3 regions of the Desulfonatronum lacustre DSM 10312 genome follow, and region 2 is predicted to be linked to each of the others. Evidence: predicted binding sites of a transcription regulator. Region 2 holds the regulator's gene; each other region holds the start of a gene.
The links. The regulator sigma-54, encoded in region 2, starts transcription at its own class of promoters, with help from an activator protein. The targets are predictions, from matches to a motif close to CTGGCACGGNNNNTGCTT.
Positions count from the first base shown of each region.

Region 1: the regulator sigma-54 is predicted to act here: its motif matches at 6,582-6,599, upstream of DESLA_RS18730 (LeuA family protein).
Region 3: the regulator sigma-54 is predicted to act here: its motif matches at 3,697-3,714, upstream of flgF (flagellar basal-body rod protein FlgF).

Region 1 covers NZ_KI912608.1:967,074-977,586, reverse strand. The annotation lists gene DESLA_RS18740 (response regulator) at 119-1,360, shown strand; gene DESLA_RS18735 (response regulator) at 1,453-3,084, shown strand; gene DESLA_RS0104615 (HD domain-containing phosphohydrolase) at 3,131-4,324, shown strand; gene DESLA_RS0104610 (nitroreductase family protein) at 4,424-4,936, shown strand; gene DESLA_RS0104605 (hypothetical protein) at 5,116-5,328, opposite strand; gene DESLA_RS18730 (LeuA family protein) at 5,397-6,536, opposite strand; gene nifH (nitrogenase iron protein) at 6,948-7,772, shown strand; gene DESLA_RS0104590 (P-II family nitrogen regulator) at 7,842-8,201, shown strand; gene DESLA_RS0104585 (P-II family nitrogen regulator) at 8,198-8,572, shown strand; gene nifD (nitrogenase molybdenum-iron protein alpha chain) at 8,596-10,239, shown strand; gene nifK (nitrogenase molybdenum-iron protein subunit beta) at 10,313-10,513, shown strand, end outside.
Region 2 covers NZ_KI912608.1:1,737,881-1,748,393, forward strand. The annotation lists gene DESLA_RS21635 (hypothetical protein) at 1-518, opposite strand, end outside; gene DESLA_RS0108180 (PTS sugar transporter subunit IIB) at 550-1,029, opposite strand; gene DESLA_RS0108185 (PTS sugar transporter subunit IIA) at 1,042-1,443, opposite strand; gene rapZ (RNase adapter RapZ) at 1,491-2,390, opposite strand; gene DESLA_RS0108195 (PTS sugar transporter subunit IIA) at 2,459-2,908, opposite strand; gene hpf (ribosome hibernation-promoting factor, HPF/YfiA family) at 2,912-3,457, opposite strand; gene rpoN (RNA polymerase factor sigma-54) at 3,531-4,964, opposite strand; gene lptB (LPS export ABC transporter ATP-binding protein) at 5,028-5,753, opposite strand; gene DESLA_RS0108215 (LptA/OstA family protein) at 5,750-6,313, opposite strand; gene DESLA_RS0108220 (LptA/OstA family protein) at 6,314-6,874, opposite strand; gene DESLA_RS19475 (pseudouridine synthase) at 7,127-7,975, shown strand; gene DESLA_RS0108230 (phosphoribosyltransferase family protein) at 7,972-8,889, shown strand; gene gcvH (glycine cleavage system protein GcvH) at 8,971-9,351, shown strand; gene gcvPA (aminomethyl-transferring glycine dehydrogenase subunit GcvPA) at 9,360-10,513, shown strand, end outside.
Region 3 covers NZ_KI912608.1:2,144,798-2,155,310, reverse strand. The annotation lists gene DESLA_RS0110230 (flagellar basal body P-ring protein FlgI) at 1-59, opposite strand, end outside; gene DESLA_RS0110225 (flagellar basal body L-ring protein FlgH) at 245-985, opposite strand; gene flgA (flagellar basal body P-ring formation chaperone FlgA) at 1,057-2,040, opposite strand; gene flgG (flagellar basal-body rod protein FlgG) at 2,077-2,859, opposite strand; gene flgF (flagellar basal-body rod protein FlgF) at 2,895-3,671, opposite strand; tRNA gene DESLA_RS0110205 (tRNA-Gly) at 3,780-3,855, shown strand; gene rimP (ribosome maturation factor RimP) at 4,030-4,449, shown strand; gene nusA (transcription termination factor NusA) at 4,601-6,079, shown strand; gene DESLA_RS22435 (YlxR family protein) at 5,961-6,389, shown strand; gene infB (translation initiation factor IF-2) at 6,379-9,363, shown strand; gene DESLA_RS19915 (DUF503 domain-containing protein) at 9,377-9,715, shown strand; gene rbfA (30S ribosome-binding factor RbfA) at 9,715-10,050, shown strand; gene DESLA_RS0110175 (DHH family phosphoesterase) at 10,040-10,513, shown strand, end outside.

The DNA.
Region 1 (10,513 bases), 770 kb from region 2:
CGAGAACAATCTGCCCTGAGGAAATCGGCGAGCCGTATTGACACGCTGCCGGGAACATGATGCGTGGAACCGAAAGGGTGATTGAAACGGAAATCTCAACAACCGTCGAGGAGCAGGCATGACGTATCGCATTCTGTTCGTGGACGACGAGCCGCAGGTATTGCAGGGGTTGCGGCGGATGCTGCACAGTCAGAGCCGGGAATGGGAGCTGCATTTCGCGCCCGGTGGGAAGGAAGCCTTGGAGGTGATGGCCGCCACGCCCATGGACGTGGTGGTTTCGGACATGCGCATGCCGGGCATGGATGGAATTCAGTTGCTGAACGAGGTCAAGGAGCGCTTCCCCAAAACCGCCCGCGTGGCCTTGTCCGGCCATATGGACGAGCGGATGATCATGGGCTCCACCAAGGTGGTGCATCAGTATCTGAGCAAGCCGTGCAGCCCGGAAACGTTGATCGCAGTGCTCCGTCGCCTCCTGGCCCTGCGCCGCTATCTGGCCGAGGAAGCTTTGACCTGCCTGTCCTCCAGCTTGGAGCAAATCCCCAGCCTGCCCAAGCTGTACCTTGCCATTCAAGAAGAATTGCAGTCTCCCCGCTGTTCCTTGAAGAAGGTCGGTGAGATCATTGCCACGGACGTGGGCATGTCCGCCAAGATCCTCCAACTGGTTAATTCTTCCTTTTTCGGGATGTACACCAAGGTGACCAGCCCGGCCCAGGCCGTGAATTTGCTGGGTACGGAAACGGTCAAGGCCCTGGTGCTGCACGTCCAGGTTTTCTCGCAATATAATCCCAAGAAATGTCCACACTTTTCCCTGGCCCGGCTTTCCCGACACAGCCTGATGACCGCCACCCTGGCCAAGCGGATCTGCGCCATGGAAAACACGCCCCGGGAGGTCCAGGAAGACGCGTTTCTGGCCGGAATCCTCCATGACGTGGGCAAACTGATCTTTGCCGTGAACTGTCCGGATTTGTACGACGAAATGCTGGAAATGGTCGCGTCCGAGGACCTGTCCCTGACCGTCGTGGAACGAGAACTGCTTGGCGCAAGCCACGCCCAACTCGGGGCCTATGTGTTGGGCTTGTGGGGCATGGCCGACCCGGTGGTGGAAGCCATCGCTTTCCACCACCAGCCCGCTCTGAGCACGACGACCCTGTTCATTCCCTTGACGGCCCTGCACGCCGCCAACGCTCTGGTCGTCGGCATCCAGCCCGAGGGACCGGCGGGCAAGGTCGAAGAACCTGACCTGGACTATCTCGACGCCTGCGGTCTTGGCGACCGGATCACGGCCTGGGAGGAAAAAGCCAGGGAGCTTTTCGGCATGACCGACAACGAGGCAAACCCTTCAGAGAATGGTCGGGCATAGTCGGTTGAAAACTGAAGCCGAGCCGGACACAGGGACCACGTTCATTTTCCGTTGACCCGCTGGCCGGATCGGGGCGGACTGAGAGGTGGAGCATGAACGAATCGAAAAGCATTTTGATTGTGGACGACGAGCCTGTTCAACTGAATTATTACACGGACATTCTCGCCTCCCAGGACTACGACGTCAGTCAAGCCTCCAGCGGTATGGAAGCCCTGCGCTCGGCTGAAAAAAATCGTCCCGACCTGGTTCTGTTGGACGTGGTCTTGCCCGACATCAATGGCGTGGAGGTCTGTAAACGGATCAAGAGCGATCGGGCACTGGCTTCCACGTCCGTCTTTCTGTTTTCGGCCGAGCATGTGGATTCCGACAGCCAAGCCAAAGGCATAGAATGCGGAGCCGAAGGCTACCTGGTCAAACCCGTGGAGGCGCGAGAGTTGTTAGCCCGGGTCGCGGCCGTGTTCAGGTTGCGTCAGGCAGAGCGTGATGACCGGCAGTCCCATATGGAACTGCATCAGATTCTCACCTCGATTCAGTCCTTGTTGATCGTGATCGACAAGAACGGCTTGGTTCAACGTTGGAACTCCGTGACCACCAACTGCCTCGGCGTTCGATTCGAGGAAGTGCACCGACGTTCCTTTGAGAGTCTGTCCCTGCCCTGGGACCATGATCGGGTGATCCAGGCCGTCCGGACGTGTCGCGAGTCCATGGCCGGAGTATTGGTTGAGAATTTGCGCTTCCAACGGCCTGACGGCCCCGATGGCTTTCTCAAGCTGAACATCACTCCGCTGGTCGCCACCTCTGTTCAGGCCATGGGCGGGCTGATCCTGCTGGGCGAAGAAGTGACCGAACGTCGACTTCTGGAAAGCCAGTTGATGCAGGCCCAGAAATTGGAGTCCATCGGTCAGCTCGCCGCGGGCGTGGCCCATGAAATCAACACGCCCATCCAGTTCCTCAGCGACAACATGCGCTTCCTGAAAGAAGCTTTCGACGAACTGAGCACATTGGTTTCAGCTTGTCGGGAATTTCTTTGCGACGAGCCGACAAACGGTTTTTCAGCCGCCGCCGTCAAGGGAGCACAAGACCGGTATGCCGCTGCCGATGTCGGGTATCTGCTCCGGGAAGTGCCCCAGGCCATCGAGCAATCCCTGGGCGGTCTGGAACGAGTGGCCCATATTGTCCGATCCATGAAATCCTTCGCCCATCCGGGCGGGCAGCACATGGTCCTGGCTGATATCAACACGGCCCTGTCCGATACGGTCACGGTCTCCCGCAACGAGTGGAAATACGTGGCCGAGATGCACATGGACCTGGATCCGGAGCTGCCTCGGATATCTTGTTATTTGAGCGAATTGAACCAAGCCTTCCTGAACATCGTAACCAACGCGGCCCAAGCCGTCGCTGAGGCCCACGGAGAACACTCCCAAGAACAGGGATTGATCACCATCTCCACCCGCGCTGACGGAGAGTGGATTGAAATCCGAATCTCGGATACCGGTACCGGTATTCCTGATAACGTCAGGTCAAAAATGTTTGATCCGTTTTTCACCACCAAGGACGTGGGCAAGGGTACGGGCCAAGGACTGGTGATCGTCCATAATGCCATTGTCAAGCGCCATGGCGGAAGTATTGCCGTAGAATCCGAAGTGGGGCACGGCACGACATTTGTTTTGAGGCTGCCGGTCACCGCTCCGGAGGACGACCCCTTTGCGGAGTTTTCGGCATGAGATCCACGCCATTATCCGGTCACTTGAATCGTAAAGGAACACGGCCATGACCGATCAAAACTGCATGCGGGAAAAAATTCTGTTCGTGGACGACGACCACAATATCTTGGACGCTTTCCGGCGCAATTTCCGTAAGGAATATGAACTGGAAACCGCCACCAGCGCCAGGGAGGCGGCGGGAATCATCGCCCGCAAGGGACCGTTCGCCGTGGTGGTTTCGGACATGCGCATGCCCGGAGTGGACGGGGTGCAGTTTTTGACCAGATTGAAGGAGATATGTCCGGATACCATCCGGATCATGCTCACCGGCTACGCGGACGTTCAATCTTCCATTGCCGCGGTGAACGAAGGCAGCGTGTTCCGGTTTCTGACCAAGCCCTGTTCGGCCCAGCATATGAAGCGGGTTCTGGAGGACGCCCTGCGGCAGTATCGGCTGGTAACCGCGGAAAAACAGCTTCTGGAACAAACCCTCAGCGGGAGCATCAAGGTGCTCACTGAACTGCTGGCCTTGGTGAATCCGGATGCTTTTGGCCGGGCCAACCGGATTCATCGCCTAGTCCGCCAGATGGCCTTGCATCTGGGAATGACCAATACCTGGGAAATCGAGAACGCGGCCTTGCTCTCCCAGATCGGCTGCATGCTCCTGCCCACCATGGCCATTCAGCGCATTACCCGAGGCGAGACCTTGGACGAAGAAATGCAGCATATTTACGACATGCATCCGATGATCGCCGCAGATCTGTTGGGCCATATTCCCCGGTTGGAAAATGTCCGGGAAATGATCGCCTACCAGGAAAAAAAATATGACGGAGAGGGTGCGCCCATCGGCGGAAAATCCGGACCTGACATCCCACTGGGCGGGCGAATTTTGAAAATCCTAGTGGATTTCGACCAACTGGGAAATTCCGGCAAGTCCACGGATCAAGCCCTTGGTATTCTGCGCGGTCGGGAAGGCTGGTACGATCCGCGGGTGCTGGATGTGCTGGAAAGGGTGCTCAGTCGGAAATCCGGTTACGAATTGAAAGAGGTGCGGGTGGATCAGCTCCAAACCGGGATGCTTTTGACCGAGGATGTTCAGAGTTTGAAAGGCACGCTGCTGGTGGCCCAAGGTCAGGAAGTCTCCACGGTGCTGATCACCCGGCTGCGGACCTATGCCGAAATCAGCGGAGTGCACGAACCGATCAAGGTGTTGGTGCCGCCGGTGGAGGAGCGCGGGGAACAGGAACAAGATTCGTGCTGAAGCCGTTTCCTGCAGCCGATTCGGGGCTCGCATGATCTGTACGGCATGACGTGTACGGACGGATACATCTTGAACAATACTGCAAGGAGGGAACAGGACATGGACGTTTTTGAAGCACTGCACACCCGACGCAGCATCCGCAAATTCGACCCGGACAAGCCGGTCAGCGAGGCGGATTTGGAAAAAATCCTGGCCGCGGCCATGATCGCCCCCAGCGCGGGCAACGCCCAGCCCTGGCATTTCGTGGTGGTCACGGATGCTGCCTTGAGAGACGAGTTGTCGCGAACGCATCCCTACGTGGGCATGCTTCGGCAGGCCCCGGTGGGCATCGTGGTCTGCGCGGAACTGGCCCTGGAGAAATATCCCGGCTACTGGGTCCAGGATTTGGCCGCGGCGATCCAGAACCTGCTCCTGGCCGCCAGGGGACTGGGGCTGGGCACGGTCTGGACCGGGGTCGCTCCGATCCAGGAACGGATGGACGCCGTCCGCCGGATTCTCGGCCTGCCCGGCGGCGTGGAACCCCATGCCATCGTCCCCCTGGGCTGGCCTGCCCAGGAGTTCACGCACCAGGATCGCTTCAGAGCGGACCGGGTGCATAAGAACGGCTGGTGATTTTCGTCGGGTCGCAACAAAAAATAACCGGCCGGTCACGGTAATCTCCGCGACCGGCCGGCTGTTTTGACGGAAAGCTGATCAGGTGCCGTCATCCGGTATCTTCAAATTGACAACGGCTTGAAATCGCTGCCCTCCGTGTTTCGCGAAAACGGCATCGTCCTTGGTTCGGCTCTGGTTTAGACCGCCGCGTCAATCCTCAGACCTTTCCCGGTGGCTTCGGCCACCGCCCTGGTGTCAACGGGTTGTTGCGCGCCACCGGCCCCGGCATTGATCTGGTTACCCGCGCTGATGGTTTTGGTGACGATATCCGCCCCCATAGTTGCGTTTTGCAAGGTCTGCGCCATCATGGCGATGCCTGTTTGACTTTGCGCTGCTGTGTCAAGTTCCATAAAACCTCCTTGTTGGCTGATGAAAAAACGATGCCTTCAAGTCTTTATCGGACGTGCGCGAGGTTTCTTTAGGGGACATGGCACGACTCAGAGCTTGAAGCCGCGGAGTCGGCGGTCATGGCCAATGCCCTGAGCTCTTCTTCGAACAGTGGTCGAGCCAAAGTCTGAGAAAGGAGGCGGACGCCGCAGGTCAGGTTTTCGATTCCGTGGCTGGGTACGGTGATGCCTTGACGATGGGCGGCTTGGCGGACAGCTGTTTTTCCGGTTTTGCCGCCCAGGCCCAGTTTTCTGTTCGCGCCGATTTTTTCCGGGGCAAAGGGTTCGAACAGGCTGGGATCTTTGGCCAAGGCTTGCAGGTGCAGGCCAGTTTCGCAGGCAAAAACGTCCTCGCCGGTCATGGCCTTGTTCCGGACCATGGGTACTCCGGCCGCTTCGGCAACCATTCGAGCCAGACAAACGCACTGCTTCAAATCGTAGCCGGCCCCTCGCCTGAAGTTCAGGTGGCCGGCGACCTCTTCCAGGGCCGCGATCCCGGCCCGTTCCCCGATTCCCAGCACGGACACGTCCACGCTTTCGGCTCCTGAGGCCAGGGCCGTGATGGCATTGGCCGTGGCCATGCCGAAGTCGTCGTGGCCGTGAAATCCAATGGCCAGATCGGTCCGGTCCGCGAACCAGCGCACCAGTTCAGCGGTTTCCAGCGGCGTGAGCAGGCCCACGGTGTCTGAAAGGCGAATCCGCCTGCCTCCGCATTCCTCCACCACCCGAACGACCTGCAAAGCGAAATCCCGGTCCGCCCGGGATACGTCCTCCAGCCCGACCCCGACAAACGCCATCTCCAGTTCCGCTGCTCGGCGCAAGATGTTTTGAAGCCGAAGCAATAGTCCTGCCCGATCCATGCCAAGACGATGCTCTATGTGGGCGTCCGAAACCGGGACGCCGAATTGGATGCGCCTGACGCCCATGGCGGCCAGACGAGCCAGGTCCAGCATTCGCAACGGCGACCAGACCGTCAGCCTGGTCCGTTCCGACGGATCTTCCTTTCTTCCGTGCCGGAGCAGATCCTCCAGCCCGTCCTGCCCGGCCCAGCCGATCTCCACCTCGTCCACGCCGGCCCGAATCAAACCGGAGAGAATGTCCCGGCGTTGGGCGTCCGAGAAATAGACGCCGAACATCTGCGCGCCTTCGCGTAAGGTACTGTCGATAAGCATATGGGGTCCTTGTCGTGGTTTCAGGGGCAATGCAGTGACCGGAACAAGCACGATCAGTGCCAGGGAGCGTTGATCTGCGTTTCATCGCCACACCGTAGGGGCACGGCGCGCCGTGCCCCTACGATATTCCGTGCTCCGGCCATCACCTACGGTATTCCCCCCCATCGTGCAGGGGTCGGGCGTCGTGCCCTACACGACCCCCGACCCCTGCAAAACCGTAGTTTCCGACAAAAATGTCGTTCACCTTTGTCGCGTCCGCATGGGCGGCAACTTGCAATCGCTTCGGCGAAATGTTCCGGCAATAACTTGAAATTATTTGCTTTAATTTTTCCAGATGGCTTCACTCCCACCCCTGGCATGTTCCTTGCCCTAAGCCTTCCATTCTCAACACTCAATCTCCGGGAGGAACGTATGCGCAAGGTTGCTATTTATGGAAAGGGCGGGATCGGAAAATCCACCACGACGCAGAACACGGTGGCCGCGCTGGGCGAGATGGGCCGCAAGGTGATGATCGTGGGCTGCGACCCCAAGGCGGACTCCACCCGGTTGCTGCTGCACGGACTGCATCAGCGCACGGTTTTGGACACCCTGCGCGAAGAGGGCGAGGACGTGGAACTGGACGATGTCCTCCTGGCCGGATTCGGCGGGACGGTCTGCACCGAATCCGGCGGGCCGGAGCCGGGCGTGGGCTGTGCGGGCCGGGGGATCATCACCAGCATCAATCTGCTGGAACAGCTCGGGGCCTACAAGGAAGACAAGAACCTGGACTACGTCTTTTACGACGTTCTGGGCGACGTGGTCTGCGGCGGATTCGCCATGCCCATTCGCGAAGGCAAGGCCCAGGAAATTTACATCGTGGTCTCCGGGGAAATGATGGCCATGTACGCGGCCAACAACATCTGCAAGGGCATCGTGAAATTCGCCGAGGCCGGCGGGGTGCGCCTGGGCGGGCTGATCTGCAACAGCCGCAATGTGGACAACGAGCGGGAGATGATCGTGGAGCTGGCCAAACGTCTGGGAACGCAGATGATCCATTTCGTACCTCGGGACAACATGGTCCAGCGCGCGGAGATCAACCGTAAAACTGTCATCGACTTTGATCCCAAGCATCCCCAGGCCGATGAATACCGCACCCTGGCCAAAAAAATCGACGGAAACGAGATGTTCATCGTGCCCAAGCCCATGGAAATCGACGAACTGGAAAAGTTGCTCATCGACTACGGCATCGCCAACTAGGTATCTGATTATTCGGTTTACTCCGTGTAGAGTTGCCCACATTTCAACCAACAATAAGGGAGAAGCGATATGTTGATCATGGTTCGAGCGATTGTCCGGCCTGAGAGGGTGGATGCGGTTTTGAAGGCGTTGATGGATGCCGGTTATCCGGCGGTGACCAAGTTTTCCGTGGCCGGGCGCGGCAAGCAGCGCGGCATCAAGATCGGGGAGATCACCTACGACGAGATTCCCAAAGTCCTGCTGATGAGCGTGGTCGGCGAGAAAGACAAGGACTTCGTGGTCAAGACGATCATGGAAGCAGCCCGGACCGGTGAAAAGGGCGCATTCGGCGATGGGAAGATCTTCCTCAGCCCGGTGGAGGAGATGTACACCATCAGCTCCGGGGTCAAGGAAACCGAGGGCGCGGACCTGAAGGGGGTCGGGGTATGAAGGAGATCACCGCCGTCATCCGGATGAACATGGTCAACAAGACCAAGGAAGCCCTGGCTGAAGCCGGCGTGCCCGCGTTCTTCGCCCTGGAGGCCCAGGGCCGGGGCAAGGGGTTGATTAACTCCGAGCTGCTCAAGGGCGCGGAGAAGGGCTATGAAGAGGCTGCCGAGCTGCTGGGGGAAAAGGGACGATTGTATCCCAAGCGCGTTTTCTCGGTCATCGTTACCGATGATCAGGTGGAAGACGTGGTCGGGACGATCATGGAGGTGAACAGGACCGGCAAGCCCGGCGACGGGAAGATTTTCGTCAGTCCGGTCTTTGACTCCGTCCGGGTGCGTACCGGGGAGAAGGGAAATAAATCCATAGATTAAGCTTGGCCTTGCCAGGAGAAAACATGACCACCATCGCGAAGAAGAAAAAGATCGTCCAGATGGATCCCACTGAACTGATGGAGGATCTGTTGAAGAAATATCCGACCAAGGTAGCCCGGAAACGGGCCAAGCAGATCATGGTCAAGGAGGCCGAGGGCGCGGAAACTCCGGAAATGGGCGCCAACGTCCGGACCATTCCGGGCATCATCACTATGCGCGGATGCACCTACGCCGGTTGCAAGGGGGTTATTCTCGGACCAACCCGGGACATCGTGAACATCACCCATGGGCCCATCGGCTGCGGGTTCTATTCCTGGCTGACCCGGCGCAACCAGACTTACACCGAAACGGACGCGGACGAGAACTTCATGACCTACGCCTTCTCCACGGACATGAACGAGAACGACATTGTCTTCGGCGGGGAAAAGAAGCTCAAGCAGGCCATCATGGAAGCCTACGAGCTGTTCCATCCCAAGGCCATCGCCGTCTTCTCCACCTGTCCGGTGGGACTGATCGGCGACGACGTGCACGCCGTGGCCCGGGAGATGAAGGAGAAGCTGGGCATCAACGTTTTCGGCTTCAGCTGCGAAGGATACAAGGGCGTCAGCCAGTCTGCGGGCCACCATATCGCCAACAACCAGATCTTCAAGCACGTGGTGGGCACCAAAGAGGAAATCAAGGTCGGAGAATTCAAGATCAACCTGCTGGGCGAATACAACATCGGCGGGGACGGGTTCGAGATCGACCGGATACTGGACAAGTGCGGAATCACCGTCATCTCCACCTTCAGCGGCAATTCCACCTACGACCAGTTCGCCACGTCCCACACCGCGGATTTGAACACGGTGATGTGCCACCGCTCCATCAACTACGTGGCCGAGATGATGGAGACCAAATACGGAATTCCGTGGATCAAGGTGAACTTCATCGGTGCCGAGGCCACAGCCAAGTCCCTGCGCAAGATCGCCCAGTACTTCGACTCGCCCAAGCTGACCGAGCGGGTGGAGGCGGTGATCGCCGAAGAAATGCCGACGGTGAAGCTGGCCATGGACATGGTCCGGCCCCGGACCGAGGGCAAGACGGCCATGCTCTTCGTGGGCGGCTCCCGGGCCCACCATTACCAGGAACTGTTCAAGGAATTGGGGATGCGGACCATTTCCGCGGGATACGAGTTCGCCCACCGGGACGACTACGAAGGCCGCCACGTGATCCCGGAGATCAAGGTCGACGCGGACAGTCGAAACATCGAGGAACTGGAAGTGGAACCCTGCGCCGAGAGCTATAATCCGCGCAAGACGCCGGAAGAAATCAAGAACCTGGAAGAAGCCGGGTTCACGTTCAAGGAGTACGCGGGGATGATCCCGGACATGCCGACCAAGTCCCTGGTGATCGACGACCTGAACCAGTATGAGGCCGAGAAGCTGATCGAAATCATGAGGCCGGACATTTTCTGCGCCGGGATCAAGGAAAAGTACTCGGTCCAGAAGCTGGGCATCCCGTTGAAGCAGCTGCACAATTACGACATCGGCGGCCCTTACGCAGGGTTCAAGGGGGCCGTCAATTTCTACCAGGACATCGACCGGATGGTGAACAGCAGGGTCTGGTCCTATCTCAAGGCCCCCTGGCAGGAAAAGCCGGAACTGTCCGCGACCTATGTCTGGGAATAGTCCCGAAGCACGATAAGCAAACTTGTGACGCGACAACTGTTCAAGCATCGCTTTAAGAAAAAAGGAACGAGACATGACCCTGCTTCGACATACACCCACGGAAATCAAGGACCGCTCCGCGCTGTCCATCAATCCGGCCAAGACCTGTCAGCCGGTGGGGGCCATGTACGCGGCCCTGGGGATTCACGGCTGTCTGCCCCACAGTCACGGTTCGCAGGGGTGTTGCGCCTATCATCGCAGCGCCCTGACCAGGCATTACAAGGAGCCGGTTTCC
Region 2 (10,513 bases):
ACACGCCCGCGGAATTGCTGCAAGAACACGTCGGTGAGCGGCACGAGCAGGGCCATGACCACGATAAACGCCGTCAGATTCACCGCGACGGATTGGAGCAGGGCCATTCCCGCTGGATTCATCGGGGAGGTGGTTGCATCCGCGCCACCCCGCGTGGACTGAAGCATTTGCGTATACACGGCGTTTTGCCTCCGGCGCTGCAACAATTCGAGACGGCTGCCCAAAAGGGCCGTGGGCGCGCACAACAACATGACCATGAAGATCACCGGAGCCTGGACGAGATCGAAGACGTTCATCAAGGCTAAGGATGTCAGCAGGGCAAAGGGGCCATGCGGGGGAATGTACGTCCCGATGGGAAAGAGATCCAGAAAAAGCAGTTCGAAAAACAGCGCCACGGGCAAGGCCGTTTCCCACTGGCCGGTCACGGCCGCCCACAGCATACCGATCACCAGGGGCCGATCCAGAAATCCGAGATTCAGGCCGAATCGGGCCAGGGAAAACAGGACAAAAAAAAACACGCCAAGCCCGCCCAGGCCAGCGCGTCCATGCTCATCCCCACCATGAGGTCTTCACCTGCGTCGAATCGTTGGGAACACAGCGAAAATCCAGATGAATGCCCCGTTTGGCAAAGGCCTTCAGACAGCCGATGTCTTCGCTGCTCAGAGCCACATGCGGACAGAGTTGCTGTTTGCCCGGGGAATAATGCAGGTTGCCGATGTTTACGGTGCTCAACGCAAACCCGGCCTGCAAAGCCCGTTGCACGTCGCCGCACGTGGCGAACAGCAGCAGCGTGTCGCCACGTGGGTGGACGACCCGGCCGTGCTCATCCAAATGCTTGGCGATGCGCTCGACCCCGACGAAGGTGAGCTCCACGCCGCTGGGCACGGCCAAGCGGATGATCTCCTGACGCAGATCGTCGGCGGCCAGTTCGTCGTTGACCACGAGAATGTACCTAGCCCCCAGATACGGCACCCAGGCTTCGATGACCTGGCCGTGGACCAGACGATTGTCGATGCGCACCCAGTTCATGATCGCTCCGGCCTACTCCTTGGCCACCTTGCTGCGCAGAATATCCCCGGCGACGACGATTCCCTGGGATCCGGCCGCCTTGGCCTCCTTGGCCAGTTCGGCCAGGGACAGCTTGCGCGAACCGAGCACGCGCAGCAGCATGGGCAGGTTCACGCCGGTGATCACTTCCAACTGATGCTCGCTTTTGTTCAGCAGCGACAGACTCAAATTGGTCGGCGTCCCCCCGAACATATCCGTCAGAATGACCACCCCGGGACCGTGATCCGCGCTTTTGACGCTCTTTCTGATCTCTGTCAGGGACTTTTCCACTTCCTTGGTCACATCCACGCTGACGAAGTAGCAATCCTGCTGAGGACCGAGAATCAGCTCCGCGGCCTTGAGCAAGTACGCGCCGTACTCCGTATGCGTGACCAATACGACTCCAATCACCGCATGTTCCCCCAAAAAACCGAAATCCGCTGCTATCCCAGATTCAGGTGACGATGTTCAATGGTAACGGAAAATCCGACGGCCGTCAGCGCGGCCGACACGGCCTGGGACACGGCCACCGAGCGATGCCGCCCTCCGGTGCATCCCAGGGCCATGGTCAACCGATACCGGCCTTCCACCGCGTACAACGGCAACAGATACCGTAAAAAATCCTCGAACCGACCGATAAAGTCCTTTCCCGGGTCGTCCCCCAGCACGTAGCGGGCAATGGGCTCGTCCAGACCGGACAGGGGGCGCAGTTCCGGGTCGAAGTAGGGATTGGGCAGAAACCGCAGATCAAAGACCAGATCCGCCTCCAGAGGAACGCCGTACTTGAAGCCGAAGGAAATCAAGTGAATGCGCATCCCTTCGCCGAGTTTCTGATCCAGGGGCCATTTCTCCTGAAACACCCGTCGCAGGTCGTGGATGGAAAAATCCGACGTATCCACCACCAAGTCGGCGTGCTTGCGCAACCCCTCCAGCATGATCCGCTCACGGAAGATGGCTTGGTCCAATCCCATGCCCTGGGCTTCCAGGGGATGCGGACGGCGGGTGGTGGCGTAACGCCGGATCAGCACGGCATCCCGGGCCTCCAGAAAGACCAGTTTCGGACACATCCCGGCCAGGTCCATCCGCTCCACGAACTGCTCCCATTGCAGGGCGAAGTCCGGTTGGCGCACATCCAGCCCCAGGGCCACCCCGGCGTACTGGTTCAGCTTCATCTCCTCGGACAGGGTCAGCAACCGTCCGGCCAGCCCGGCCGGCAGACCGTCCACGCAGTAGTACCCCAGATCCTCGAAGACGTTCAGGACCGTACTTTTTCCGGCCCCGGACTGTCCGGTGATCATGACCAGGGAGAGTTCGCACGGTTTTCGCGGTTGGTCTGCGCTCATCGCGGTTTGCCTTTTGGGGTAGGGGCACGGTGCGCCGTGCCCCTACGGTGTGGACGAATAAAATACCATCACGCCGAACTGAGGGCGTCCCAGAAAAGCTCCTTGTCCTGGGCCGTGAGAAAGGCATGCCGAAAGGTCTCGTCCTTGAGCAGCCGGGTGATGGACGCCAGGATGCGCAGGTGCATTCCGGCGACCTGTTCCGGGGCCAGGACCATGAAAAAAATATGGCACGGTTTGCGGTCCAGGGCGTCGAAATCCACGCCTTCGGAACTGCGTCCGACCACCAGCACGATCCTGTCCAGCCCCTCCAGCTTGCCGTGGGGAATGGCCACTCCTTCGCCGATGCCCGTGCTCCCGAGACTTTCCCGGTCCTTGAGCACCCGAAAGGCCGCCTCGGCATCCAGACTCGGCACGTTTTGGGCCAGCACGGCGACCAATTCCGCCAGCACTTCCGTCTTGTTCCTGGCTTGCAAATCGGGGAGCAGCAAGTCCTTGCTCAAGAAATCCTTGAGGACCATCGACTAGATACCCGGGTCGATCAGACCGAAATCGCCGCTTTTCCGGCGGTAGATGACGTTGACGCGCTCGATGTCCGCGTTGAAGAAAACCAGGAAATCGTTGCCCAGGGCTTCCAATTGCATGGCCGCCTCGTCCACGGACATGGGCTTGGGCTCGAAATTGTCGGTTTCCGTGATGGTCTGGGCCCGCTTGCCGGTCTCGTCCTGGGTAAAGGTGATCACGTCCACCCGCGCGGACTGGCTCTTCTGACCGCGACGATGGTCCTTGTTCTTCTCTTTGGTCTTGCGCACCTGAGCCTCGAGCTTGTCCAGGACCAGGTCGATGGTGGAGTACATGTCCTCGCTTTCGGTGGTGGCGGAGAAATGCATGTCCTTGCCCGTGAGGATCACCTCGGCCATATGCCGATACTTTTCCACGGAAAGGTTGACGGCCAGTTCGCCCTGATCTTCAGGACGCAGGTAACGGTTGATTTTATTGAAACGCTCGCCGGCGTAGCCCTTGAGGTGATTGGACGGCTCGAAATTCTTGAAAGTAAAAGTTATTTCCATGCGACACCTCCGAAGTAAAACGGGTTCTGGGTTGGTTTGAGGTTGTTCGCTCCGTTGGGAGCATCCGGGATGGCTAAAAAATGGCCTTGCGCTTGGAAGACGACTCGATGTTCAACGCCATGCGGTACTTGGCCACGGTACGGCGGGCGATGTTCACGCCCAGGGACTTTTTCAAAAGTTGCGAGATCAGTTCGTCGCTGAGCGGACGCTTGGGGTCCTCTTCGGAAATCAGCTTCTTGATCTCCGCCTTGACGCTTTCCGAGCCGGCCTCCGACCCGTCGTCCATACCCAGGGCGCTGTTGAAGAAAAATTTCAGTTCATACGTTCCATGGGGCGTGCTCATGTATTTGCTGGTCGTGATCCGGCTGACCGTGGACTCGTGCATGTTGATGTCCAGGGCCACATCCTTGAGGATCATCGGCTTCAGATGCGTCACCCCATGGCGAAAAAAATCAATCTGGAACCGGACGATGCTTTCGGCGACCTTGTGCAGGGTCCGCTGGCGCTGGTACAGGCTTTTCATCAACCAGTGAGCGGATCGGACCTTTTCCTGAATGTAGTCCCTGGTCCCCTTGTCGTGAACGGACAGCTCCTTGGCGTAGGCCTCATTGACCATCAAACCCGGTATCTCGTCCTCGTTCAGAACCACGATGAAATCGCCGCCGTGCTGGAGGATGTAAACGTCCGGGCTGGTGAACTGAGGATCATCGGAGCCGAAGCTCTTGCCGGGCATGGGGTCCAGGCGCTGGATGCAGTCCAGGTAGTGTTTGATTTCCTCCATGGAGAGCTTGAACTTCTTGGCCAACGGCTTGTAGCGACGTTTTTCCAGCTCCTCCAGATGATCCTTGACCAGGGAGACCAGAATCGGGTCGTCCAGCCCCAGTTCGTCCATCTGGACCAGCAGGCACTCCCGCAGGTTCCTAGCGCAGACCCCCACGGGGTCCAGGCGTTGCATGATCCGCAGGATCCGCTCCGCCTCCTCCGTCTCGCAGCCGGCCATGGCGGCGATGTCCTCAATGGATTCGCAAAGATACCCCACGGCATCCAGGTTGCCAAGGATCACCTCGCTGACGGCCAATTCCCGCTCCGACAAGGCCGAAAGCCGCAACTGCCAGGAAAGATGGCCGATCAGCGTGGACTTGCCGGCCAGCCGGGCCTCGAAACTCATGCCCTCTTCCGGGACTTCCCAGTCCCGGCCCTGGATCTGTCGACTGATGCTGGAAAATTCTCCCAGGTAGTCCTGCCACTCCGAATCGTGAAGCTGCCGGGGCTCCTCGACGTTGACGGACTGGAACCGATCCTCGGCAGGGTCTTTTATCGGGGTCTCCACCGTCTCATCGATGCCTTCCGGCGCGATCTCCAATACGGGATTCTCCAGCAATTCCTGCTGGATGCTTTCCACCAGCTCCAGCCTGGAAAGCTGAAGCAGCTTGATGGCTTGTTGCAGTTGGGGGGTCATCACCAACTGCTGCGTCAACTTCAGTTGCTGGCGCAGTTCAAGAGCCATGTCGCGTTTTCGCCTCCATGACCGGGCTGACCGGTTGGAACGCCAATCCCGATTGTTGATCAATCATAAGCAAAAGTCCTCACCGAGGTAAACTTTCCGAGCGATGGAATCGGCCACGATGGCTTCCGGAGACCCTTCAAAAATGGCCCGTCCTTCGAAGACGATGGATGCTCTGTCGCAAATCTTCAGCGTTTCGCGGACGTTGTGATCCGAAATCAACACACCGATCCCCCGCTCCTTGAGGGACATCACGATCTCCTGGATGTCGTCCACGGCCAGGGGGTCGATACCCGCGAAGGGTTCGTCCAGCAACATAAATTTCGGATTCCGGATCAGGGCCCGGGCGATTTCCAGACGGCGGCGCTCCCCGCCGGAGAGAAACATGGCCTTCTGGTCGGCCAGTTTGGAGATGCCCAGTTCCTCCAGCAGGGCCTCGGCCTTTCTGCGCTGCATGGCCGGGGTGAAGTCCGTGTACTCCAGGATGATCCGCAAATTCTGCATCACGGTCAGCTTTTTGAAGACCGAACTCTCCTGGGGCAGGTAGCTCAGCCCCAGCCGGGCCCGCTCATGCAGCGGCCAAGTGGTGATCCGCTTTCCGTCCAGGTCCACCACCCCGCTGGTGGGCTTGATCACCCCGACCAGCATGTAGAACGTGGTGGTTTTCCCGGCTCCGTTGGGACCTAAAAGGCCGACGATCTCCCCCTGCTCGACCCGGATGGAAATATCCCGGACCACCTCTTTCTGGCCGAAGCTTTTGCGCAGACTCTTGCCGGAGAGAAGGGCCTTCACCGCGCCCCCTGTTCCCGAGGCAAAAGAAACATTCCTTCCACTCGACGATCGGTGCGTCCCTGCACATCCACCTCTCTTTCTTCAACATTGAGCGTGATCACGTTGCCTTCCAACCGGGTCCCGCCTTCTTCCACCCGGGCGTTGCCTTCCAGACGCAGGACGCTCTGGTCCACCCAATAGGTGGCCATGTCGCCGTGGCCGACACGGTCCTCGTGCTTCAGAAAGACCTGGCCAAAAGCGATCATTTGTTCAATGTCCACTTGAGCTTCCATGTCCTGTTCCGGAGCCATGCCCTCGGGTCGAGCCTCCCGGGGAAGGGTTCGCAAAAGCACTACCAGCCGCTCCGAACGGAGCTGAAAATTCGGCCTGTCCACCCGCACGTCCCCCATGAACTCGATCTGGTGATCGCGATGGGAGTAGCGCAGCCGCTCGGACGTGATCCGCGTCGGGATGGCCTGCTCTTCCGCCGAAGAACTCCAACCCGGAAACAGGAACAGCGCCACAAAAACGACCGGAAACGTGACCCGCAAAAGCCAGGTCAATGAAAACCGAGTTTCCATTTACAACCCGTGTCCGAAACTGTCTTTGGCAATGATCACTTCCACTCCGCCCTCGGCGTTGACCACCCAGGTGTGCAGGTCAACGTCGCCCCGCTTCGAGCGCAATTGCAGTCCTTGGCGGTCCAGGAGGATGTCACCGTGCAGAAAAATGGTTTCATCCACCTGAACGAAAACAGCCTCGTCGGAATTGAGATACGTCGGACCATATTCCATATGCACTCCGGACCAAAGCCGGATATCGCTGGTGGCCTGATCCACCTCCCCCAGGGGGGCGCTGACGATCACGGGAATGTCCCGACCATCCAGACTTTTTACGATGGTCGGGGCGTTGAGCAACACCATCTGTTGGCCTTGGTCGTAGGACGCGGACAGAGCCCGCAGGGTCCACAGGGTTCGCCCCTCCTGGCCCAGGCGCATCTCCACGCCGCTCATGCTCACGTCCGTGTCCGCTCCGCCGGCGATGGGACCGACGGTACGCCGCTCCTCGGGTGCATCACCGGAAAAGAAATACAAACCAAGCACGAACAGGATCAACGCTCCGGCAATGACTTTCCGACGCACGCCTCCTCCCCTTTGAATCGATAAAAAATGGAGAGTACAATCTTTGCAAGAGAAAATCGAGTGCCGATTTTCCTTCGAAATCGTTCACAAAAATACAACCGCCGCGTATCGACGGCCTGAAACTCCGACGTAATACCGACCAACGCCTATAGACGCCCCTGACCATGTGGTCAAATCAGAACTGGAATCGGAAGGAAAAAGGAAATCCTCCACACCTTGACCCTTCGGCGATCACGGACCTATTCTCTCCAGATGAACAGTTCGGAGGAGCATGATTCGGCGGCGAACACCACGAAGGTCGGACAGGCCATCCGGCTGAACAAGGCCCTGGCCCGGGCCGGGCTCTGTTCCCGCCGGGCCGCGGACGATCTGATTCTGGCCGGAGCGGTCATGGTCAACGGAACCGTGGCCGCCTCGCCGGGAATCCGCGTCGATCCAGCCGTGGACCATGTCCGGGTCCACGGACGCGAGATCCGCCTTGGTCCAGTCCAGCCGTCGGACCACCTCTATCTGGTCCTGCACAAGCCTCCGGGCGTCGTCACCACGGCCCATGACCCTCAAGGCCGCAAGACCGTCCTTGATCTGCTTGCGCCGGACATCCGTGGTCGTCGCCCTTTTTCCGTGGGCAGACTGGACCTACTTTCCGAAGGCCTGCTTCTGCTGACCACGGACGGAGAACTGGCCCTGCGCATGACCCATCCCCGCTGGGAACACCCCAAGGTCTACCATGTCCGCGTTCGTGGCCGGGTCACCCCGGAAAAACTGGCGACCATGCTCAAGGGGATGCGCCTGGCCGAGGGGGACCAACTCGCGCCGGTCCGGGCGCGGGTCATCGAGGACCGCTCACCCCGAGCGCCGGACAACGCCGTGACCCTGGAGATGACCCTCCGCCAGGGGGTTAATCGCCAGATCCGCCGGATGTGCCGCGACCTGCGGCTGCACATCGTCCGCCTGCGACGCGTCTCCCAAGGACCGATCCGTCTGGGCGACCTCCCTCCCGGCGCGATCCGACCCTTGACCGGCCGGGAACTCAAGGCCCTGCGCGCTTCCCTTGACCTCCCTCTTGACCCTGTCCTTGCCCTCCACCGGGAGCCCTCATGATCCATCTTTTCTTCTGCCCGCAAATGACCGAAACGGCCCTGCGCATCCACACGGCCCACCCGGATCGGATCACCCTGGGTCGCATCGACTGGTCCTATTTCCGAGACGGCTTTCCCAACCTGCGCATCGAGAACGCGCCCGGGCTGCGCAACCGCGACGTGGCTTTCCTGAGCACCCTGACAACCCCTGCGGAGATGTTCGCCCAACTGGCCGTGCTCTTTGAGCTGCCTCGCTACGCGGTGCGCTCCTTCAAGCTGATCCTGCCCTATTTTCCCACCGGAACCATGGAGCGGGTGGAGGAGGAAGGCCAGATCGCCACGGCGGCCACCCTGGCCCGCCTGCTCTCGGACATTCCTCTGACCATGTCCGGTCCGGCCCAGATCGTGATCTACGATATCCACGCCCTGCAGGAACGATTCTACTTTTCCGACAGCGTAATCCCCAGGCTGGAAACGGCGATCCCTCTGCTCAAGGACCGGGTTCGCGACGAGCCCGACCTGTCCATCGCCTTTCCGGACGAGGGTGCCTGGAAACGCTTCGGTCGCCTGTTTCCGGAATTTCCACAGATCGTCTGTCTCAAAGCCCGCCGGGGTGATCGGCGCGGAGTCCTGATCAAGGAAGGCGACCCGGTGAATCGGCACGTGCTCATCGTGGACGACCTGATCATGTCCGGCGGAACACTGATCGAATGCAAGAACCTCTTGTTGGAAAAAGGAGCGGCCCGAGTCAGCGCCTTCGCCACACATGGCGTCTTCCCCAATTGTTGCTGGCACCGCCTGGAGGACGAGAGTTTTGAGACGATCTGGATCACGGATTCCTGCCCGGAACAGGCCGAGGCCGTCCACAGCAGGCCGCCGTTCCAGGTCATTTCCCTGGCCCCGGATATTGCCAGAATCGTCCTTGAACCGCTATGAACCCAACCTTTGCCCCGCGAACTCTTGAACCGTTGGACCGTGAACCGTTGAACCGTTGAACCCGCCTCCAAGGAGCCCTTGATGATTCCCAATGATCTGCTCTACACCTCGTCCCATGAATGGGTCCGCGTCACCGACCAGGAAGCCCTGATCGGCATCACGGATTTCGCCCAGTGCCAGCTTGGCGACATCACCTTCATCGAACTGCCTTCCATGGGCGACACCGTTGTTCAGGGCCGGGAAATGGGGAGCATCGAGTCGGTCAAGGCGGCCAGCGAGTTGAACAGCCCGGTTTCCGGGACCGTCGTCGAAGTCAATGCCGAGTTGGACGGCGCGCCGGAAAAAATCAACCAGGACCCTTACGGCGCGGGCTGGATGATCCGAGTGCGGCTCAGCGAGCCTCCCCAGGGCCTGCTGTCCCCCGAGGAATACAAAGCCATCGCCGAGTGTAGCGACGAGTAGAATAAACCATGCCCTACATTCCCCACACCCCGGACGAACAGCGCCGCATGCTGGACGTCGTCGGCGTCGCCGACATGGACGCCCTGTTCGCGGAGATCCCCGAGGCCCTGCGGCCCAAAAGCTTCGACCTGCCGGAAGGTCTCGGCGAGCACGAGGTCATGCGGCACCTGGAAACTCTGGCGGACAAAAACAACACCCGGCTCGTTGGGTTTCTGGGCGCGGGCTTTTACGACCACGCCATTCCCGCCGCGGTGGACTTTCTGACCTCCCGCGGCGAGTTCGCCACGGCCTACACCCCCTACCAGCCGGAGGCCTCCCAGGGGTCGCTCCAGGCCATATTCGAGTACCAGACCGCGGTCTGCCGCCTCCTGGACATGGAGTACGCCAACGCCTCGGTCTACGACGGGGGGACCGCCCTGTACGAGGCCATGATGATGGCCGTGCGCCACACCAAACGCCGCAAGATCGTGGTGGACGAGTGCGTCAACCCCATCTACCGCAGGATGCTGGATTGCTACACGTCCAACCTCCATCTGGAGATGACCGTGGTCGCCCACCGGGAAGGCGGCTCGAACCTGAAAGCCTTGTCCGCGGCGGTGGATACCGATACCGCGGCGGTCATCGTCCAGAACCCGAACTTCTTCGGCGTCCTGGAGGACTTCTCCGGCCTGTTCACCCATGCCCGGTCCCAGGGGGCCCTGAACATCATCTCCGTCTACCCGCTGATGCAGGCCGTCCTGAAGACCCCCGGGGCCATGGGCGCGGACATTGCCACGGCCGAAGGACAGAGCCTGGGCCTGCCCCTAAGTTTCGGCGGGCCGTATCTGGGCATGATGGCCTGCACCAAGGCCCTGATCCGCCAGATGCCCGGCCGGATCGTCGGGCGGACCACCGACTCCCAGGGCCGAACCGGTTACGTCCTGACCCTCCAGGCCCGTGAGCAGCACATTCGCCGCCAAAAAGCCACTTCTAACATCTGCTCCAACCAGGCCCTCTGCGCCCTGCGCGCCATCACCTACCTCTGCCTGATGGGCCCCCGTGGGCTGGCCAACACCGCCACACACTGCTCCGAACTGGCCCACTACGCGGCCAGGCGCCTGCTCAAGCTCCCCGGAGCCAGACTGCTCAGTCAACGCCCGTTCGCCAATGAGTTCGCCCTGGT
Region 3 (10,513 bases), 410 kb from region 2:
AACAAGAAGCCCATGGCGAGAACCAGCACGGCTGAAGCCTTGAAATACCTCTTCCACATACTATTTCCTCCGGATTGCCGCCGGGGCAAAGGTCTTGTCCTGCTCGCACGTATCGGGATCAGGTCGAAATCGTGATCGAAATCGATGTTGCAAAAAGACATTTCAATGCGTTGAAATCAATATTTTAGTTCGATTTCGATTGCGATTTCGACAACGATTAAATACTGATTTCGTATACTTTTCCTTAAAACGGCCAGACATTGTCCAGGATCCGGGTCAGCCATCCGGGCCGTTGTTTGTCCGCCAGAACACCCATGCCGTAGAATTCGATGGTCGCGTCGGCCATGTGGGTGGAGAGGATGGTGTTGTCCGGATCAATGTCCGTGGACCGGACCAGCCCCCGAACCACGACGATCTGGGTTTCGTTGTTCACTCGGGTTTCCCGGGCGCCCTCCACCTGCATCAGGCCGTTGGGAAGCGTCTTGACCACCCGTGCGCCGACCGTGGCCGTGATGGTGGATTCCCGTTTGGTTTCCCCGTCGCCTTTGAACGAGTTGGAGGTCCTGGCGCTGATCAGCGGAGTTTCTCCAAACTGGCCTCGCTCAATGCCCAAGACCGGCAGTCCCGCGTTGATCAGCCGCTGGTCCAAAAGGTGCTCAATGCCCATGCCGATGTCGGACTCTCTGGACGTGTCCGTGGTGGCCTTGTTCGTGGCCTTGCTTTCCTCCACGACCTTGATCCGGACGATGTCTCCCACCCGCCTGGCCCGATTGTCCGCGAAGAGCAGCTCCGCGCTGGCCGGGTTGAACAGCGAACCGGGATTGAGTTCGGCCGGTTGGGGGTAGTCCACGGTTTGGGTCAGGATCGGGCTCGGCATGCTTTGAGTGCTGGCCGGGGCGCAGGCAAACCCGCTCAGCCCGAGGAGCATTGCCAGGGGCATGAGCACGGCTACGGCTGGGCGTATGGAGAGTATTTTGTCGGTCATCGCATTATCCTCGTGTTTGCTTGCTTTGGTCGGTTCTTCGGCTCGGGAGCGTCGCACGGTCACGCATCGGCTTACCTGACCATCACGGTTTCGTGATCTCGGATCCGGGCCAGGACTTCATTGTTGTTCTGCAAATTCCGCACCGTGATGGTTTCCCCAATGGCTCCGTCCTGGAGCGCCTGGACCTGGATCTGCAACCGGACCAGCTCGCCCTCATAGACCAGCGTGATCACTTCTCCGCGGCGTACGGCGGGCAAGGGGTCCAGGGCGGACAGGTAGATGACCTGGTCCATGCCCACCGGGGAGCGAATCTGCCATGGTCCGCCGGTCCCGTCCCAGACCTGTTCCCGCAAATAGGCCAGGTTCTTGCGCTGAAAGGTGACGTCGTCCAGGGCCAGCGGATTTCCCCGGTTCAACGGGCGACCTGCCGTGGGCACGGTTTGCCAGACGTCCAGAAAGACCGTGCCGGTGAGACGGCGGGTGATTCGCTCGTCCACGGAGCGGACCAAAAAGCGCAGACTGTTGCGTCCGGGTTGCGGGTCCGCGGCCAGTTCCAGCTCCAGGGTGTCCTGGATGTGGGGCAGAAAAATATGGCTCGGAAGGCGAAAGTCGCGAACGGTGATTTCTTCTCCCAGTTGGCGGACTTTTGGGGTCAAAAAAGTGACGACGCGGGACCGCAGCTCTTCCTCCAGCACCACCTGCCCCCCACCCTGGATCACGACCTGGCCGGGAATGCGCGTGGAGGCGGCGGCGTGACCGACGTACTGCCGAAGCATTCCGGCCAGTCGGTCCTGGGAGAAGGTCATGGTTTTGCCGCTGTCCGGAGCGGGCCACATGGGCCGGTCGGCGAGGTTCGTCCATTGGGCGCGGCCATGATCCGTCAACGGCACGGCGATGTCCCCGAACCGGACCACCTCGCCCTGGACCGCGGCCACGGGCTGGATCATGTAATGCCAGTAGCCGCGCTGGGCCGCGCTGGGTTCGGCAAGGACGCTCAGGCCGGCCGCAGTCAAGAGCACAAGAGCCAGAAAGAGACGAGTGAGAGAAGTTTGCATGGCCTGCCTTCTCATCTGTTTACCTTCCCACTAAAACTACCGCTTAAGCTGCGTGGCGGTCTGGAGCATCTGGTCGGAGGTCTGGATGGCCTTGGAGTTGATTTCATAGGCCCGCTGGCCGGTGATCAGCCGAACCATCTCCTCGACCATGTCCACGTTGGAGCCTTCCAGAAAACCCTGGGCAATAGTACCGACGTTTTCCTCGCCGGGAACCCCCTCAATGGGATCTCCTGATGCTTCGGTGGGCAGAAACATATTTCGACCGATGCTGTTCAGGCCGGGCGGGTTGACGAAGGTGAACAAGGGGATGTCCGCACCGGCCAACTCCTCGCCGAATCTGTCCATGGCCACGATGCGTCCGTTTTCCGTGACCACGATGTTCTGGGTATCCTGGGGCACGATGAACTCCGGCTGGAGGGCGTAGCCGTTGGCCGTGACCACCTGACCTTCGTTGGTCAATTTGAAGGCCCCGGCCCGGGTGTAGGCGAACTCGCCGTTCACATCCACCTGGAAGAACCCGTCGCCTTCAATGGCCAGATCCAAGGGGTTGCCGGTGTTCTGGAAAGACCCGGTGGTGAATTCCTTGTGCACGGTCACGGGGCGAACCCCCATGCCCACCTGAAGCCCGGTGGGAATCCGGTCTCCGGCGGCATTGGCCGCCCCGGCGATCTTCATGGTCTGGTACATTAAATCTTCGAATTCGGCCCGGCTTTTTTTGAAGCCCGTGGTGCTGACGTTGGCCAGGTTGTTGGACGTGACGTCGATGTTCATCTGCATGGCCATCATGCCCGAGGCCGCCGTCCATAGAGAGCGCATCATTGAGGTTTTCCTCCATCTATTTCAGTGTATTATTGCTATCGGGGTGAAGCCACTTCCCGGATGACCTTCTGGTCCGCTTCCTGGGCCGTGTGCATCACCTTCTGGTAGGCTTCGAAACTGCGGTGGGCCTCGATCATGTTGACCATTTCGCTGACCACTTCCACATTCGCCCCTTCCAGGTAGCCCTGCATCACGGTGGCGTTGTCCGCGGGCAGTTCGGCGGCCTGGACTCCGGGACGGAGTCGGAACATGTTTTGGCCCAGTTTTTCCAATACCTGTGGATTTTCAAAGGTCACCAGGTCAAAATTGCCTACGGGCTCGCCATTGGCCTGGATTGCTCCATCGGGACCGATGACGATCCGGGCGTTGGGCTCCAGGTTCACGGGGCCGCCGTCCACGAGCACGGGGAAGCCTTGCCCCGTGACCAACTCGCCGCCCGGGGTCAGGCGGAAGTTGCCGTTGCGGGTGTAGAAATCTCCCTCCAGGGTGCGGACTTTGAAGAAGCCTTCGCCTTGAAGCGCCGCGTCCAACGGATTGCCGGTCTCCTTGGCCGATCCTTGAGCAAAGTCGATGTGGGTCAGGGCGATCCGGTTCTGGGCCATTTCGTCCGGGACAGGAAGCAGCGATTTTTCGTTGATGGCGGAAATGGGGTCCAGCATGCCGTGGCCGAAACGGATGAAGACGTCCCGAAAGGCCATGGTTTCACGCTTGTAGCCCGTGGTGTTCACGTTCGCCAAATTGTTGGCGGTATTTGCCAAGCGGTGTTCCTGGGTCAGGGCGCCGAACAGGGCGTTATACATACTGGTCTGCATCGCGATTCCTCCTGGTTTTGGATGCAAGCAAATTCCAAGCCATTTTTTCTGGTCTGGATGCTTGACAAGTTCTGGGCCCTTGAGCATATGAACGATTGCGTTTCGCGGGCGGGCGTAGCTCAGCTGGTAGAGTACAAGCTTCCCAAGCTTGGTGTCGCGGGTTCGACTCCCGTCGCCCGCTCCATCTTTATTCGCAGCATCCTGATCGGTAGCGGCCCGGCCGCGCAGCAGAGACGACGAACGGGGTGGGCCATGTGGTCCACTTTTTTTTTGGGATTTTTAGACAGCCATGCAGACTTCTCCCCCTTCTTCCCGCGCTCGGTCGGAAGAAATCCTTCGCCATCTGGAGTTATTGGTTTTGCCCGTTGTTCACGGCCTCGGCCTGGAACTTTGGGGGTTGGAGTATCTGCCCCTGGGCCGCAAGGCGTTGATCCGCATCTATATCGATGCGGAGAGCGGAGCGACCATTGATCAGTGCGCCATGGTCAGCCGCCAGCTTGGCCCTGCTCTGGAAATCGACGAGCGACTTCCCGGCGCTTTTAACCTGGAGGTCTCCTCGCCCGGCCTGGAGCGTCGGTTCTTCAAGCCGGAGCAACTCCAAGGCTACCTTGGGCGGACCGTCCAGGCCCAGCTCCATGAACCGCTGGAAGGACGCAAAACCTGTCGCGGCGAACTGTCCGCGGTGGACGGCCCGATGGTCACGCTTGTGGAAAACGGCGCACCGATTGCGTTGGATTGGGACCAAATAAAGAAGATTCATTTGATCCATGCGTTTTGACCCGAACCCGCCGGACGACTCCGGTACGGAGAGGGCTTTGTGAATCGGCGCAGGGTTTCGACACATATGAAGGATTGCCGAAAACAATGATAATTGTTGTCGGCCGGAGGCGCGAAACGGCCCCGGCCCTGATATTATCCTGGAGGATGAGATGAGCGCCGAACTGCGCAAGGCCATTGAGCAAATCAGTAAAGACAGAGGAATCCACAAGGATCTTCTCATTGACACCCTGGAACGGGCCGTGCGGTCCTCGGTGACCAAAAAGTTGGGCGAAGATGTGGATATCGAGGTCTCCTTCAACGAGGACAAGGGCGGCTTCGACGTCTATCAGTTCAAGCGGGTGGTGGAAGAGGTCGTCGATCCGGTCAGCGAGATTCTGCTTGAGGACGCCAAGCATCACGACCCTAATGTTCAGCTGGATGACGAACTCGGTTTTGAACTGAAAGTGGAAGACCTGGGCCGGATCGCCGCCCAGTCCGCCAAGCAGGTCATCATCCAGCGGATGCGTGAGGCGGAGCAGGAAATCATTTACGAGGAATATAAGGACCGCAAGCGGGAGATCGTCAGCGGGTCCATCCAGCGCCGGGATCGTTCCGGCTGGATCATCAACCTCGGCCGAACCGAGGCCTTGTTGCCCAAGGAAGAGCAGATTCCCAAGGAGCGGTTCCGGCGCGGGGATCAAATTCAGGCCCTGCTTTTCGACGTGCGCAAGGAAGGGCGCGGCCCGCAGATCATTGTTTCCCGGTCGCACCCGGATTACCTGACCGTGTTGTTTCATCGCGAAGTGCCGGAAGTGGGAGATGGCTTCGTGCGGATCATGGGCGTGGCCAGGGACCCGGGTAGCCGAGCCAAGGTGGCGGTGATGTCCACGGATCGCGACGTGGATCCGGTGGGCGCCTGCGTCGGGGTCCGCGGTTCGCGAATCCAGAATATCGTCCAGGAACTGCGCGGCGAGCGGATCGACATCATCGTCTGGAGCCCGGAGATCACCACCTACGCCGTGAACGCCTTGTCCCCGGCCAGGATTTCCCGGATTACCGTGGACGAGGAGGACGGCGTCCTGGAAGTCGTGGTCCCGGACGATCAGCTTACCCTGGCCATCGGGCGCAAGGGACAGAACGTCAAGTTGGCCGCCAAACTGTTGGGTTGGAAGATCGATATTTTTACGGAGAGTCGCTACGGGACCATGTACAAGGATCGGCAGGGCCTGGAGCAATTGGTCAGCGTGGCCGAAGTGCCTCTGGAAGCCTTTTTGGCCGCCGGCTTCAACAGCCCCACGGCCGTGGCCGAGGCCGACGACGAGCAGTTGTTGACGATTCAGGGACTGGACGAGGCCAAGGTCGCCGATGTCCGTTCGGCCATCAATTTCCTTGGCTTGATCGAACGTCCTGAAGACGATGAGAGCGAGGACCGCGAGAGCGACGAAGAGGCCGCCGACTCCGTTTCGGAGGCGGTTGCTGATCCTGATCTCGATGAGGCAGAATCCGAAGGCGAGTCCGGGGAAGATGCGGATGAATCCGCTGATGCGAACGAAGAGACTGAAGCAGCTTTCATCGAAGGGGCTGAAGTCGCTTTCGTCGGGGAGACGGACCCAAGCGCGGATCCCGAGGCGGAGCGTGATCGAGAATGAGTCGCAAGGGGCGGCCAACGGCTCTTCCGGAGAACTTTTAGGAGAATCTTTGGGAGACCCATTGGCAGACCAGCCGGAAAAACGCGTCGGGCACGTGCCCCTACGGACGTGCGTCGTCTGCCGCCGGAAAGCTCCCAAGATCGAGTTGCGCCGTTTCGTGCGCAACTCGGATCAAGGGGCTCTTGTTGATCTCCGCCAGCAATTGCCCGGGCGGGGGTTTTATGTATGCAATCATTTATTATGTTTAGATAAATTGACGTCGACAGGGAAACGTCGGAAGCGGTGCAAGGGAGAAATGCATGGCCAATAAGATACGCATTATGGAATTGTCTTCTGAACTTGGGGTCAGCAATAAGGAATTGCTGCAAGTCTTGCGCGAGCTGGACATCCCGGTGAAAAGCCATGTCAGCAGCATCTCCGAAGAGGAGGCCGCCCAGGTTCGAGAGAGAATGCAGCGCAAGGACGCCCCTGTCGATGTTCAGCAGCGGGAGATCCAACCCGGGGTCATTTTGCGGCGGCGACGGAAGGTCGCCAAGCCGGACGCCCAGGAAGCTTCGGACGCCTCCGGAGATCAGCCCGAGGATGTCCCGGCTCCCGAGAGAACGGATGGTTTGGAGCAGGATGCGGTCAAGGGAGCGGCGGAGAAAGCTGAGGATGCGACCGAGGCCGCTGCGCCGGCTCAGCGTCGGGCTGGAAAAAAGACCGTGGACGCTCCCCCGGCACGGATTATCGGCACATCCGAAGAGCCTGTCGCCCCGGACATGAAAGAACCAGGCGCAGAAGAAGTCGGGGCGGATGCCCCTTCCACACCTGCCTCCGAAGAGACGGCGGCGCGTGTTGCGTCGGATACTCCAGCCGCGCAGGATGTGCCGGATGTGTCGGATATGCCGGATGTGCCGGATGTGTCGGATATGCCGGATGTGTCGGATGTTTCCGGTACGGTGGATACACGGACGGAGGGCGTCACGTCCGACGACGGATTCGTATCCGGCGAGGATGCGACGGGTGATGCAAAAACTGAGGACGTGGAAGCCGCGGCTCCCGCCGAGGCGGCCACCGGCGAAGAGTCCGATGCGGCTGCATCGGAAGCCGTCGGTGAAAAGGCGAAGAAGCGGAAACCGCGGAAGCGCGAGCCGTTGATCCAGAGCGGACCGCAGGTGCGGATCATTTCCAAGCCGGAAGCCAAGCCGGACTTTTCCTATAAGCCCGAAAGCAAGCCGTACACCCCCACTCCGGTTCGGACGCCCGGCGCTGCGGAAGCGCCTGCCCGGGCCGGGGCGGACGCCGGTGCGCAGGGCGATAGCGCCTCGGATCGGAAGAAGAAGAAAAAGGGCAAACGCACTGTGGAGATCACCCAGCCTACGGTGCTCGGAGAACAGGACCGCGGTGATCCGTCCTGGAAAAAGAAGAAAACCACTCCGGTTCAGGATCGGACCGGCGGCAAGTTCCGGGCCAAGCGGTCGCGCCCTAAGTTTCGTCACGAAGCCGAAGGTCAGGCCGGTCAGGCCGGAACCCAGCCGATCAAGGCCGCCAAGCGTAAAATCCGCATGGAAGAGGCCATCCGGGTTTCGGAGATGGCCAAGCAGATGGGGCTCAAGGCCCAGGAGATCATCAAGACCCTGTTTTCCATGGGCGTGATGACCACCATCAACCAATCCATCGACATGGATACGGCGACCTTGGTGGCCGCGGAGTTCGGCTACGAGGTGGAGCAGGTCGGGTTCATGGAAGAAGGGTTCACGCACATCCGTGAAGAGGACAAGCCGGAAGATCTCGTGGCGCGTTCTCCGGTTGTGACCATCATGGGCCACGTGGACCACGGCAAGACCTCTCTGTTGGACGCCATCCGCGAGTCCAACGTGACCAAGGGCGAGGCCGGGGGGATCACCCAGCATATCGGCGCGTATCACGTGGAGACCAATCGCGGCGCGGTGACCTTTCTGGACACGCCCGGTCACGAAGCCTTCACGGCCATGCGTGCCCGTGGAGCTCAGGTCACGGACCTGGTCATCCTGGTGGTGGCCGCGGACGACGGCGTGATGGAACAGACCAAGGAAGCCGTGAACCATGCCAAGGCCGCCGGGGTGCCCATCGTCGTGGCCGTGAACAAGATCGACAAGGAAGACGCCAACCCGGAACGGGTGATCCGCGAGTTGAGCGAAATGGGGCTGCTGGCCGAAGCCTGGGGCGGAGACACGATTTTCGCCAACGTCTCGGCCAAACAGCGCATCGGTCTGGACGAACTGCTGGAAATGGTTCTGCTCCAGGCCGAGGTTCTGGATCTCAAAGCCAATCCGACCAAGCGAGCCCGGGGGCGGATCGTGGAAGCCCGTCTGGACAAGGGCCGCGGGCCGGTGGCCACGGTGTTGATCCAGGAAGGGACCCTGCGCGACGGCGACGTCTTTGTCTGCGGCCTGTACCAGGGCAAGGTCCGGGCCATGTTCGACGACAAGGGCAAGAAGATCAAGGAAGCCGGTCCGGCCTTTCCGGTGGAAGTGCAAGGCTTTGACGGTCTGGGGGAATCCGGGGACGAATTCGTGGTGGTGGCGGATGAAAAAATCGCCCGCCGGATCGCCCAGTCCCGCATGACCAAGGAGCGCGAAAAGGCCCTGGCCAAGGCCACCAAGGTCACCCTGGACAGCTTCCTGGCCTCCAAGGCGGCCGGCGAGGCCAAGTTCCTGAATCTGGTCATCAAGACCGATGTGCAGGGGTCCGCCGAGGCGGTCTCCGAGTCCCTGCTCAAGCTGTCCACGGACGAGGTCCGGGTGCGGATCGTCCACTCCGGCGCCGGGGCCATCACCGAATCCGACGTCATGCTGGCCGCGGCCTCTTCGGCCATCGTGATCGGCTTCAACGTCCGGCCCGTGGCCAAGGTCAAGGAAGTGGCCGAGTCCGAGAGCGTGGAAATCCGCTTTTACGACATCATCTACAACCTGGTGAACGACATCCGTGACGCCATGACCGGAATGCTCTCGCCGATTATCCGGGAGTCCTACCTGGGGCAGGCCGAAGTTCGCCAGACCTTCAGCGTGCCCAAGATCGGCATGGTGGCCGGGTGCGCGGTGATGGACGGCAAGCTGCTGCGCAACGCCAAGATTCGTCTGCTGCGCGAGGGCGTGGTGATCTACACCGGCAAACTCAGCTCGCTGAGGCGCTTTAAGGAAGACGCCAAGGAAGTGCTCAAGGGCTTTGAATGCGGCGTGGGGCTGGCCAACTTCAACGACATCAAGGTCGGCGACGTGATCGAGGCTTTTGAGGAAGTCTCGGAAGCGGCGACGCTGTGAGCATGTCCGCCCCATGATCATCGGCGTCCTGCGGTTGGAGTTCCGGCTGCATGGGAACGACTCCCTCAAGGGCAAGCGCAAGGTGGCCCAGAGTCTGAAACAAAAGCTGCGCAACAAGTTCAATCTCGCCGTGTCCGAAGTGGAGGCCATGGACGAGCATGAACGGCTGATCCTTGGGGCTGTCACGATTTCCAACGACGCGGCCCGGGTTGAAAGTCGGCTGCACAAGGCCATGTCCCTGGCCGAGGCTGCCGCGCCGGTGGAATTCGTCCAGGGCAACACGGAAATATTTCGATCAACGCAGGACCCCGGAGATATCCGCGCGGACCTGCTGGAAGGAGGCTCATGGTAATGCGCGGTCCGTCCCGGCGATCAATTCGCCTCGCGGACATGATCCAGAGGGAACTGGCTCAGTTGCTCCAGGAGGAGATCCAGGACCCCCGGCTGGAACTGGTCACCATCAGCGGGGTACGGCTCAACTCAGACCTAAGCATCGCCAAGGTGTTCTATACCTGTACCGATGATCCGGTCCGGCTGGAGGAAATCGCCGTCTCCCTGGGCAAGGCCAAGGGATATCTGCGCACCTTGCTGGGCAAACGCCTGAATCTGCGCTCCACCCCGGATCTGCGCTTCGAACGGGACATCTTTCTGGAGGACATGGTTTATGACGGTCACCATGAAAGGTAGTACGGCGGACAGTTGGGCCCGTGTGTTGCGCCTGTTGCGCGAAGGCGACAATTTTCTGGTGGCCGGGCACAACAATCCGGATGGCGATGCCCTGGGCTCCACAGTGGCCCTGGGATGGCTGCTGAAGGCACTGGGCAAAACGTACTGGCTGTACAACGAGTCCCCGGTGCCGGATCGGTTCTCCTGGTTGCGCTTCTCCCAGCCCTTGCAACAGGTTTATCCGGACTGGGAACCGCGATGGTATGTTCTGCTGGACTGCGGCGACGTCAAGCGTGTGGGCAAGGACTTGGCCGGCCGCCTGCCTCTGGAGCGCACGATCAACATCGACCACCATGTCAGCAACCGGGATTTCGGCGCGGTGAACCTGGTGGAGCCGGATCGGTCCTCCGTAGGGGAGATGATCGGTTACCTGGCTCAGGAATTGGACATCCCCCTGAGCGGTCCTCTGGGTGAAGCCGTTTAC